DNA from 2 places in the Janibacter sp. CX7 genome. Region 1 is predicted to be linked to the other one. Evidence: predicted binding sites of a transcription regulator. Region 1 holds the regulator's gene; the other holds the start of a gene.
The links. The regulator HrcA, encoded in region 1, represses chaperone genes, less so after heat shock. The targets are predictions, from matches to a motif close to TTNGCACTCGNNNNNNNCGAGTGCNAA.
Positions count from the first base shown of each region.

Region 2: the regulator HrcA is predicted to act here: its motif matches at 1,800-1,826, upstream of NMQ01_RS06415 (Hsp20/alpha crystallin family protein).

Region 1 is NZ_CP101464.1:1,985,800-1,990,207, forward strand. It holds gene NMQ01_RS09700 (16S rRNA (uracil(1498)-N(3))-methyltransferase) at 1-741, opposite strand; gene dnaJ (molecular chaperone DnaJ) at 747-1,871, opposite strand; gene hrcA (heat-inducible transcriptional repressor HrcA) at 1,930-2,964, opposite strand; gene NMQ01_RS09715 (DUF3097 domain-containing protein) at 3,106-3,987, shown strand; gene fabG (3-oxoacyl-ACP reductase FabG) at 4,298-4,408, opposite strand, start outside.
Region 2 is NZ_CP101464.1:1,310,994-1,315,401, reverse strand. It holds gene glnA (type I glutamate--ammonia ligase) at 1-589, shown strand, start outside; gene NMQ01_RS06420 (CinA family protein) at 699-1,169, shown strand; gene NMQ01_RS06415 (Hsp20/alpha crystallin family protein) at 1,239-1,724, opposite strand; gene NMQ01_RS06410 (aromatic acid exporter family protein) at 2,256-3,287, opposite strand; gene NMQ01_RS06405 (SRPBCC family protein) at 3,499-3,945, opposite strand; gene NMQ01_RS06400 (Rieske 2Fe-2S domain-containing protein) at 3,973-4,104, opposite strand.

The DNA.
Region 1 (4,408 bases):
TCATCGCCAGCGGCCCATCGCGCTGAGCACGGCGATGGCTGCCGGGCCTGCGGTGGAGGCGCGCAGGACCTCGCTGCCCAGCCGCACCGGCTGCGCACCGGCGGCGACGAATCGCTCGAGCTCCTGCGGCGAGATCCCGCCCTCGGGCCCGACGACGAGGAGGACCTCCCCTGCGCCCGGCAGGTCCGCCGTGGCCAGCGGGAGGGTGGCGTCCTCGTGCAGGACGAAGGGGGTGGCCCCGGCGAAGCGCTCGACGAGCCCCGCGCTGCCGACGAGCTCCTCGACGTGCGGCCAGCGGCCGCGGCGCGACTGCTTGGCAGCGCGCTCGACGACATGGGTCCACTTGCGCCGGCCCTTGTCGACCTTGGGCCCCTTCCACCGCACGATCGACCGGTCGGCCTGCCACGGCACGACGGCGTCGACGCCGAGCTCGGTGGCCGCCTCGACGGCGTCCTCGTCGCGGCCGTCCTTGGCCAGGGCCTGCACGAGCACGAGGCGAAGGGAGGGCTCCGGCTCGTCGGCCCGCCCCAGCACCCGCAGGCGCACGAGGTCGCGACCGACCTCGGTCACCTCGGTGAGCACCCGCGCCCCGTGCCGGTCGGCGACGAGCACCTCCTCGCCCACGCCGAGACGGACGACGGTCGCCGCGTGGTGGGCCTCGGGGCCGGTGAGCTCGACGAGCGCGTCAGGGGCGAGGCCGTCGAGGGCACCGGGGTCGACGAGGAAGAGCGGTGCGGTCACCGGGGTCAGCGACCCTTGAAGGCGTGGCGCAGGCGCCCGACGAAGCCGGAGTCGACGTCGTCGAGCTCGCCGTCGGGCTGCTCCTCGTCACGGGCTGCCGCGAGCTCGCGGAGCAGGCGCTCCTGCTCGTCGTCGAGGCGGGTCGGCGTGCGCACGTCGACGTGGATGACGAGGTCGCCGCGGCCCTCGCGCCGCAGGTGCGTCACACCGAGCCCGGGCAGGACGATCGTGTCGCCCGGCTGGGTGCCGCGCTTGATGGTGATCTCCTGCTCGCCGTCGAGGGTGGCGAAGCTCATCGTCACGCCGAGGGCGGCTGCGGTCATCGGCACGGCGACCGAGGCGTGCAGGTCGTCGCCACGGCGGGTGAAGGTCTCGTGCTGACGCACGCGCAGCTCGACGTAGAGGTCGCCGGCCGGCCCACCACCGGGACCGACCTCCCCTTCGCCCTCGAGGTGGATGCGGGTGCCGTCGTCGACGCCGGCGGGGATGCGCACCTTCATCGAGCGGCGGCTGCGCACCCGGCCCTGGCCGGAGCACTCGTGGCAGGGGTTGGGGATGACCTCGCCGAAGCCCTGGCAGGTGGGGCACGGACGGCTGGTCATGACCTGGCCGAGGAAGGAGCGCTGGACCTGCTGAACCTCGCCGCGGCCGCCACAGGTGTCGCAGGTGCGTCGGCCGGTGCCCGGCTGGGCGCCGTCGCCGCTGCACGAGCCGCAGACGACGGCCGTGTCGATCGTCAGCTCCTCCTGGCCGCCGAAGACCGCGGTCGCGAGGTCGATCTCGAGGCCGACGAGTCCGTCCTGGCCGCGCGCCGAGCGGGAGCGCGGACCGCGCCCGGCGCCGCCGGCCGCCTGCCCGAAGAACTGCTCCATGATGTCGCTGAAGGTGAAGCCGGCGCCGAAGCCGTCGTGCTGGCCGCCGTAGGGGTCACCGCCCATGTCGTACTGGCGGCGCTTCGTCTCGTCGGAGAGGACGTCGTAGGCCTGCGAGACCCGCTTGAACTGCTCCTCGGCCTCCGGGCCGGGGTTGACGTCGGGGTGCAGGGTGCGGGCCAGCTTGCGGTAGGCCCGCTTGATCTCCTCGGGCGTCGCCTCGCGGCTGACGCCCAGGTCCTCGTAGTAGTCGTTCACGCGTGACGTCCTCGGTGGGTGGTGGGGGTCGGGTGGTTGTGCGCGGTGCGGTCGCCCGTCAGGCGTCCACGATCCGCGAGAGATAGGTGGCGACGGCGCGCACCTGCGCCATGGCCGCCGGGTAGTCCATGCGGGTGGGGCCGAGCACACCGACGGCGCCGACCTGCTCGTCGCCGGAGCCGTAGCCGGAGGTGACGAGCGAGGTGCCCTGCAGCCCGGACACGGGATTTTCGGAGCCGATGCGCACCGAGACGCCGGCCGCGGTCTGACCGGCCTCGACGCTCAGCAGCTTGAGCAGGACGACGTGCTGCTCGAGCGCGTCGAGCACCGGCTCGAGGGTCATCGGGAAGTCGCTCGAGCTGCGCGCGAGGTTGGCGGTGCCGGCGAGCGTCACCTTGGTCACGCGCTCCTGCGCGAGGGCGTCCTCGACGGCCGCGATGACCCCGGCCGTCAGGGCATCCTCGGTCTCGTCGTCCTCGCCGGCCAGGGTGCGCAGCGCGGTGATCGCGTCGGCGAGCCGCAGGTCGCGGGTCGCGGCGTTGATCCGGCCGCGCGCACGTGCGAGGGCCTCGGCGCCCTGGCTGCTCAGGTAGTCGACGCTCGTCGGCACGATGCGCTGCTCGACGCGGCCGGTGCCCATGATGACGACGACCATGAGCCGGGTCTCGCTCATCGGGACGAGCTCGATGTGCTTGACCGTGCTGCGGGTGAGCGAGGGGTACTGCACGACCGCGACCTGGCGGGTCAGGGTCGACAGCAGCCGCACGGTGCGCTCGAGGACGACGTCGAGCTCGTCGGCGCCCTCGAGGTAGTCGGTGATCGCCGCCCGCTCGCCGCGCGACATCGGGCGGATCGCCTGGAGCCGGTCGACGAAGAGCCGGTAGCCGGCGTCGGTGGGGATGCGCCCGGCCGAGGTGTGCGGCGCGATGATCAGTCCCTCGTCCTCGAGGGCGGCCATGTCGTTGCGCACGGTCGCCGCCGAGACGTTGAGCTGGTGGCGGTCGAGCAGCGCCTTGGAGCCGACCGGCTCCGAGGTCTGCACGTAGTCCTCCACGATGGCGCTGAGCACGGCCATCCGCCGCTCCTGGCTCATGACGTCCTCCTTCGTCACCCACTCCGGGACCGCTGGCACTCGGTCCACCTGAGTGCCAAGTCTACGACCGTCGGAGGCATTCCAACGACCCCGGCGTGCCGCGCCGACCACTCCCCCGGTGTGCGCCTACGGTCACCCCTCGTGAGCGATCGATACGGCAAGGACGTGCTCTCCGGCGACTGGAAGTCGAAGGGCAGGCTGGCGCGGCCCACCTCCCGTGCCCTCGAGGCCACCCGCGGAACGGTCGTCGAGGACGTCGAGACCGGGTGGGTCGGCGCCGTCGTCGCGGTGGAGAAGGCGGGCGGCGTGCACGTCGTCCACCTCGAGGACCGCCGCGGCAAGGTGAGGGCCTTCCCGCTCGGCGGCGGCTTCCTCGTCGACGGCGCCCCGGTATCGCTCACGGCACCGAAGGGAGCCCAGCGCGCCGCCCTCGCCGCGGCCGAGCAGCAGGCCTCCCGCACCGCGAGCGGCTCCGTCGCCGTCCACGACGCCAAGGCCAGGGTCGCCATCGGGTCGCGGATCTTCGTCGAGGGCCGCCACGACGCCGAGCTCGTCGAAAAGGTGTGGGGCCACGACCTGCGGGTCGAGGGTGTCGTCGTCGAGATGCTCGACGGTGTCGACGACCTCGCCGCCGCCATCCGCGACTTCGCACCGGGCAGGGGCCGCCGGATGGGCGTGCTCGTCGACCACCTCGTGCCCGGCAGCAAGGAGTCCCGGATCGTCGCCGAGGCCAACAAGGTCGCGCCCGAGCACGTGCTCGTCCTCGGCCACCCCTATGTCGACGTGTGGCAGTCGGTGCGCCCCCAGCGCCTCGGCATGGACGCCTGGCCGACGATCCCGCGCTCCATGGAGTGGAAGCGCGGCATCTGCGCGCACCTCGGCTGGGCCCACGACTCCCAGGCCGACATCGCCCGCGCCTGGAAGCAGATCCTCGGCACGGTCCGCTCCTACGCCGACCTCGAGCCCGCCCTCCTCGGCCGCGTCGAGGAGCTCATCGACTTCGTCACCGCCCCCGAGGGCTGAGGAGCGAGCGCCAGCACGCCTCGATGCCGGCCTGGCCGGGAAGTCCGAGTCCGGCCGGGAAACCTGCTGGTGGCCGGGCTATTGCGCGGTCACCAGCAGACTTCCCGGCCACGGACGAGCTTCCCGGCCAAGGTGACTCGGCTCAGGACGGCGAGCGAAGGGGGATGTCGGCGCACATCAAGCCGAAGTCAGGCACGACAACGTGCGTCCCAGGAAGACGAAGGACTTCGGCGGGCGCCGACGTCCCCCTTCGCCCACCGGACCCTTCGCCCACCGGACCCGTCTCCCGCCGGAGCCTTCGCCCGAAGGATCAGTCCTTGGGGCCGCCGGCGACGTAGATGACCTGGCCGGAGACGAAGCCGGCCTCCTCGGACAGGAGGAAGGAGGCGGTGGCGGCGATGTCCTCGGGCTGGCCGACACG
Region 2 (4,408 bases), 670 kb from region 1:
GGACGGCGAGCCGCTCTTCTACGACGAGCAGGGCTACGGCGGCCTGTCCGACATCGCCCGCTGGTACATCGGTGGTCTGCTCAAGCACGCCCCCGCGCTGCTCGCCTTCACCAACCCGACGGCCAACAGCTACCACCGCCTGGTCCCGGGCTTCGAGGCCCCGATCAACCTCGTCTACTCGGCCCGCAACCGCTCGGCCTGCATCCGCATCCCGATCGCGGGCAACTCCCCCAAGGCCAAGCGCGTCGAGTTCCGCATCCCGGACCCGTCGAGCAACCCCTACCTGTGCTTCGCCGCGCAGCTCATGGCCGGCCTCGACGGCATCAAGAACCGCATCGAGCCCCCGGAGCCGGTGGACAAGGACCTCTACGAGCTGCCGCCGGAGGAACACGAGGCCATCGAGCAGGTCCCGACCTCGCTCCCCGAGGTGCTCAAGGCCCTCGAGGCCGACCACGAGTTCCTCCTCGAGGGGGACGTCTTCACCCAGGACCTCATCGACACCTGGATCCAGTGGAAGTACGAGAACGAGGTGCTCCCGCTCCAGGTCCGCCCCCACCCGCACGAGTTCGAGATGTACTTCGACATCTGAGCCGTCTCTGACGAAGGGCGGGACCCGGTCACGGGTCCCGCCCTTCGTCATGGGTCGCGCTGCGCGACAGCACTCGCACCGGCACCATCGACGTACTAGCCTTCTGGTCGTGACCTCCGCCTCGGCAGACGAACTCGTCGACGAGATCGCCCGTGCCGCCTGCGCCGTCGACGCCCGGATCGCGGTGGCCGAGTCCCTGACGAGCGGGAACATCGCCGCGCGTCTGGGGCGGGGGCAGGATGCCAGTCAATGGTTTGCCGGCGCCGTCGTCGCGTACAGCGTCGACGTCAAGACCACCGTCCTGGGCATGACGCGTGGACTCGATCCCGTGTCGGGCGCCGCCGCCCAAGAACTCGCGCGCGGGGTGCGTGAGCTGACGGACGCCACCATCGCCGTCTCCGCCACGGGTGTCGGGGGCCCGCAGGACCAGGACGGCCACCCTGCGGGGACGGTGTACCTGGGGTGGTCGACCGCGTTCGAGGAGGGCAGCCGACTGCTGGAGTGCTCCGACGACCCGGCGAAGGCCCTCGAGGACACCGTCGAGTCCGCGCTGCAGGAGATCCACCGACTCCTGACGTGACCTTCGCCCTGCCCGACACGCGAAGAGCCCTGCACGGGTGCAGGGCTCTTCGCGTGGATCGCGGGGCGACTAGGTGGAACTCTCGCGATCACGGGTGCTGGACGACTCCTCGCCCCGGTCGGAGGACGCCTCCACTTCGAGCGGCTGGGAGGACGGTGTCCCGACCGAGATCTGTCGCGGCAGCGATCGCTTGTTCACCGGCAGGACAACGGTCAGGACCCCGTTGTCGTAGGTGGCCGACACCTGATCGGGATCGATGTCATCCCCGAAGGTGATCTGCCGCCGGTAACTGCCGGAGAAGCGTTCACTGGTCAACCACTGCACCTCTTGCTCGTGCAGGGACGAGCGGTGAGCGGTCAGGGTCAGGACGCCGCGACCCATGTTGACGTCGATGCTCCCGGGGTCCATGCCCGGAAGGTCCGCGTGGACGAAGTAGCGATCCTCCATGCGGTAGACGTCGACCGGCATGAACTGGGGCGAACGTGATGTCGAGCGAGTCCCCAGGAGGCCCTGCGCGAGGGCGTCCAACTCGGTGAGTGCATCAGAGCGCATCATCAGAAATCAACCTCCAACGATGAGGCCACCCACCGCCCCGCGGGGGTGGCTGTACCTGAACTGACCTCACCAAAATTAGCACTCTCTACCCGAGAGTGCCAACCGTTTGGAGACGGAAATTTGGCGTGATGGACGGGCCAGCACCTCGACCAGCTGCGCGACGCTGGGAGAGCCGTCCGGGCTCAGTGGCGTGCGGTAGTTCCGGCAGGCGAGCCCGACCGGTGCGTCCGGTGCAGCGAAGGGGTCGTGGCCGTCCAGCAGCACGGACCGTGACCCGTGAAACCCCCATTCCTGCGCCTCTTCCGGGGTCCTGACCCGCACCGCCTCCACGTCGCGGACCGGCCGACGGCGGCCAAGGCCCGGCTCAGGTGCTCACCGGCCACCTGCTGATGGGGCAGCCGTCGACGACGAGGAGCTGGATGGGCATGAGTCCATCCTCCCCGTACGTCGACTCGAACGCGAGGCCCTTCACACAGCGCCGATCGCAGCTGGTCGACCCCTGCGCCATGACTGACGCGCGGTCTCGCAGCCTCAGGTGCGCACCGGCTCCGCCGTGGCCACGTCGTCGACGACGTCGATGAGGACCTGGAGGTTGGCGATGAGGGCGCCGTACAACGGCCACAGCAAACCGGACAGATCCTCGGTCGACAGGTCCTCGGACAGGCGACGCAGATCCTCACGCACCTCGGCCACGTCCGCGTCAGGGTCGGCGATGCGCCGACCCAGGTTCTCGAGGAGGTCGATGTAGCGATCGCGGAAGCGCGGATCCCATTCCTGCGACGCACGGCTGGACTCGCGTACGTGCCGTGCGATGCTGCGCACCAGGCTGACGCCCTCCTCGAGCCGCACCAGGATCTGCGGGTAGGTCTCCAGGTGCTGACCCGGATGGAGCCTGTGCCGCGGGTTCCACGAGCGTCCCTCCTGCGCGGTGCGCACGAGCGACCACGCCTCCGCCAGATCGGTGTCGATGGATCTCGTCGTCTCGATCCAGTCGGCCTCCTCCTGCTCCTTGCGCGGCTCGCGCAGCTGCTGGGCCATGTCCACCAGCAGAGCCCCCAGCCTGCGGTCCACGTCGTCGATCTGTCGCTGGGCGCTGCTGTCGTACAGCGGCGGCAGCACCAGGAAGTTGACGAGCAGCGCCACGACCACGCCCACGGCTGTGCTCAGCAGGCGGTCGGGCAGCAGGTCGATGGCCCGAGAGTCCGGGATGTTGTACCCGGTCGCGAGGACGAACAGCACGGTGGTCGCCACGGTGATGCCCTCGTCGCGCAGGACCCGCAGACGGGAGAGGGCGAGGCCCATGAGCAGCGCCAGACCGAACGACCAGGCTGTGACCTCGAAGAGCTCGACGACCACGAGCGCCAGGAGGATGCCCAGCCCGACGGTGATCACCGTCTGCAGGCCGCGCCACATCGTCCGGTAGACCGTGGCATGGACGGTCAGCAATGCCACCCACGGCGCCAGGTAGGCCTGCTTCAGCTCCCACACCAGCTCGGCCAGGACCCAGGCGCCGACGGCGGCCACGGTGGCCTTGAGCAACTGCAGGAAGTCGGTCTGGGTCACCGGGGACGAGAACCACGATCTCGCCCGTGACGTCCACCTCGGTGCGTTCAGTGCGTCCACCCGGCCAGTAGACCCCACCGTGAGCACCGCGCCAAACGTCGTCACGGACCCGTCAGCGTCTCAGGGGCGTGCGGTCGCGCGTGGCCGGCAGAGTCACCCACGGACGCGGTCAGGCGTCGCCCACTCAGGCTCTCGCGACGCGCGCTCAGCCTCATGCGGTCCGGCCGGCGCGCCCCTCCACGAGCAGACGCAGACGGCGCAGAGTCTCGGAATTGCGCCACATCAGGGCCGGCTGACGCACCAGCCCCGGCACGAGCACCCCCGGCCCGGAGACGACGTCCTCGTGGATGGCCACCTCGGTCTGTTCACCCAATGGTGTCAGGGTGAGCCGGACCTCGGCCTCCCCCATCGGCCAGGTGCGCGCGCACAGGGTGAGGGATCGGTCGGGGTCCGATGCGAGCACCCGGGTGTGGTCGTCGACCAACCCGGGCCAGACGCCGACCGAATGGTGGATGCGGCTGCCGGCAGCGGGCCAGTCCGCATCGACATCGCGCATCCTCGAGGCACCGACGACCCACAGGGGGTAGAGCCAGCCGTCGCTCAGCACCGACCAGACGTCCGCGGTCGAGGCGTCGATGAGGGTGGTGTTCTCGCTCATGCAGAAATCCTCCGGTTCAGGGATGTTTCAGGAATGGTCGTCGTCGCGCAGGGCGAGGGCTCGGGTGGCGGGTCCCTCGAGGACCTCCCCGGTCGGCGCGAAGCGCGACCCGTGGAGGGGGCAGTCGTAGCTGTGGTCGGCATCGTTCCACTCGAGCACCCCACCGAGGTGGCTGCAGATCGCCGTGACGGTGCACGTGCGCCCGTCGATGGTCGACCGGCAGCAGCCCCTCGCGGCCGACGGCGCCTTCACCTTCCGGCACGTGCTTGGGCAACGGCTTCAGGGCCGCGCGTCCCAGTTCCAGGGAACCGGCTGCGGCGACGCCCGCGTTGATGCGGGCCATTCCCACAGCCGCGGGGAGGCGCCCGCGCCCGCGGTGCAGACGCTGCGCCCACGGCACCGGGTCGCCGAGGATCTGCCCGGACACGGCCAACGCGGCAGCGGCCCCGTTCGTCATCCCCCA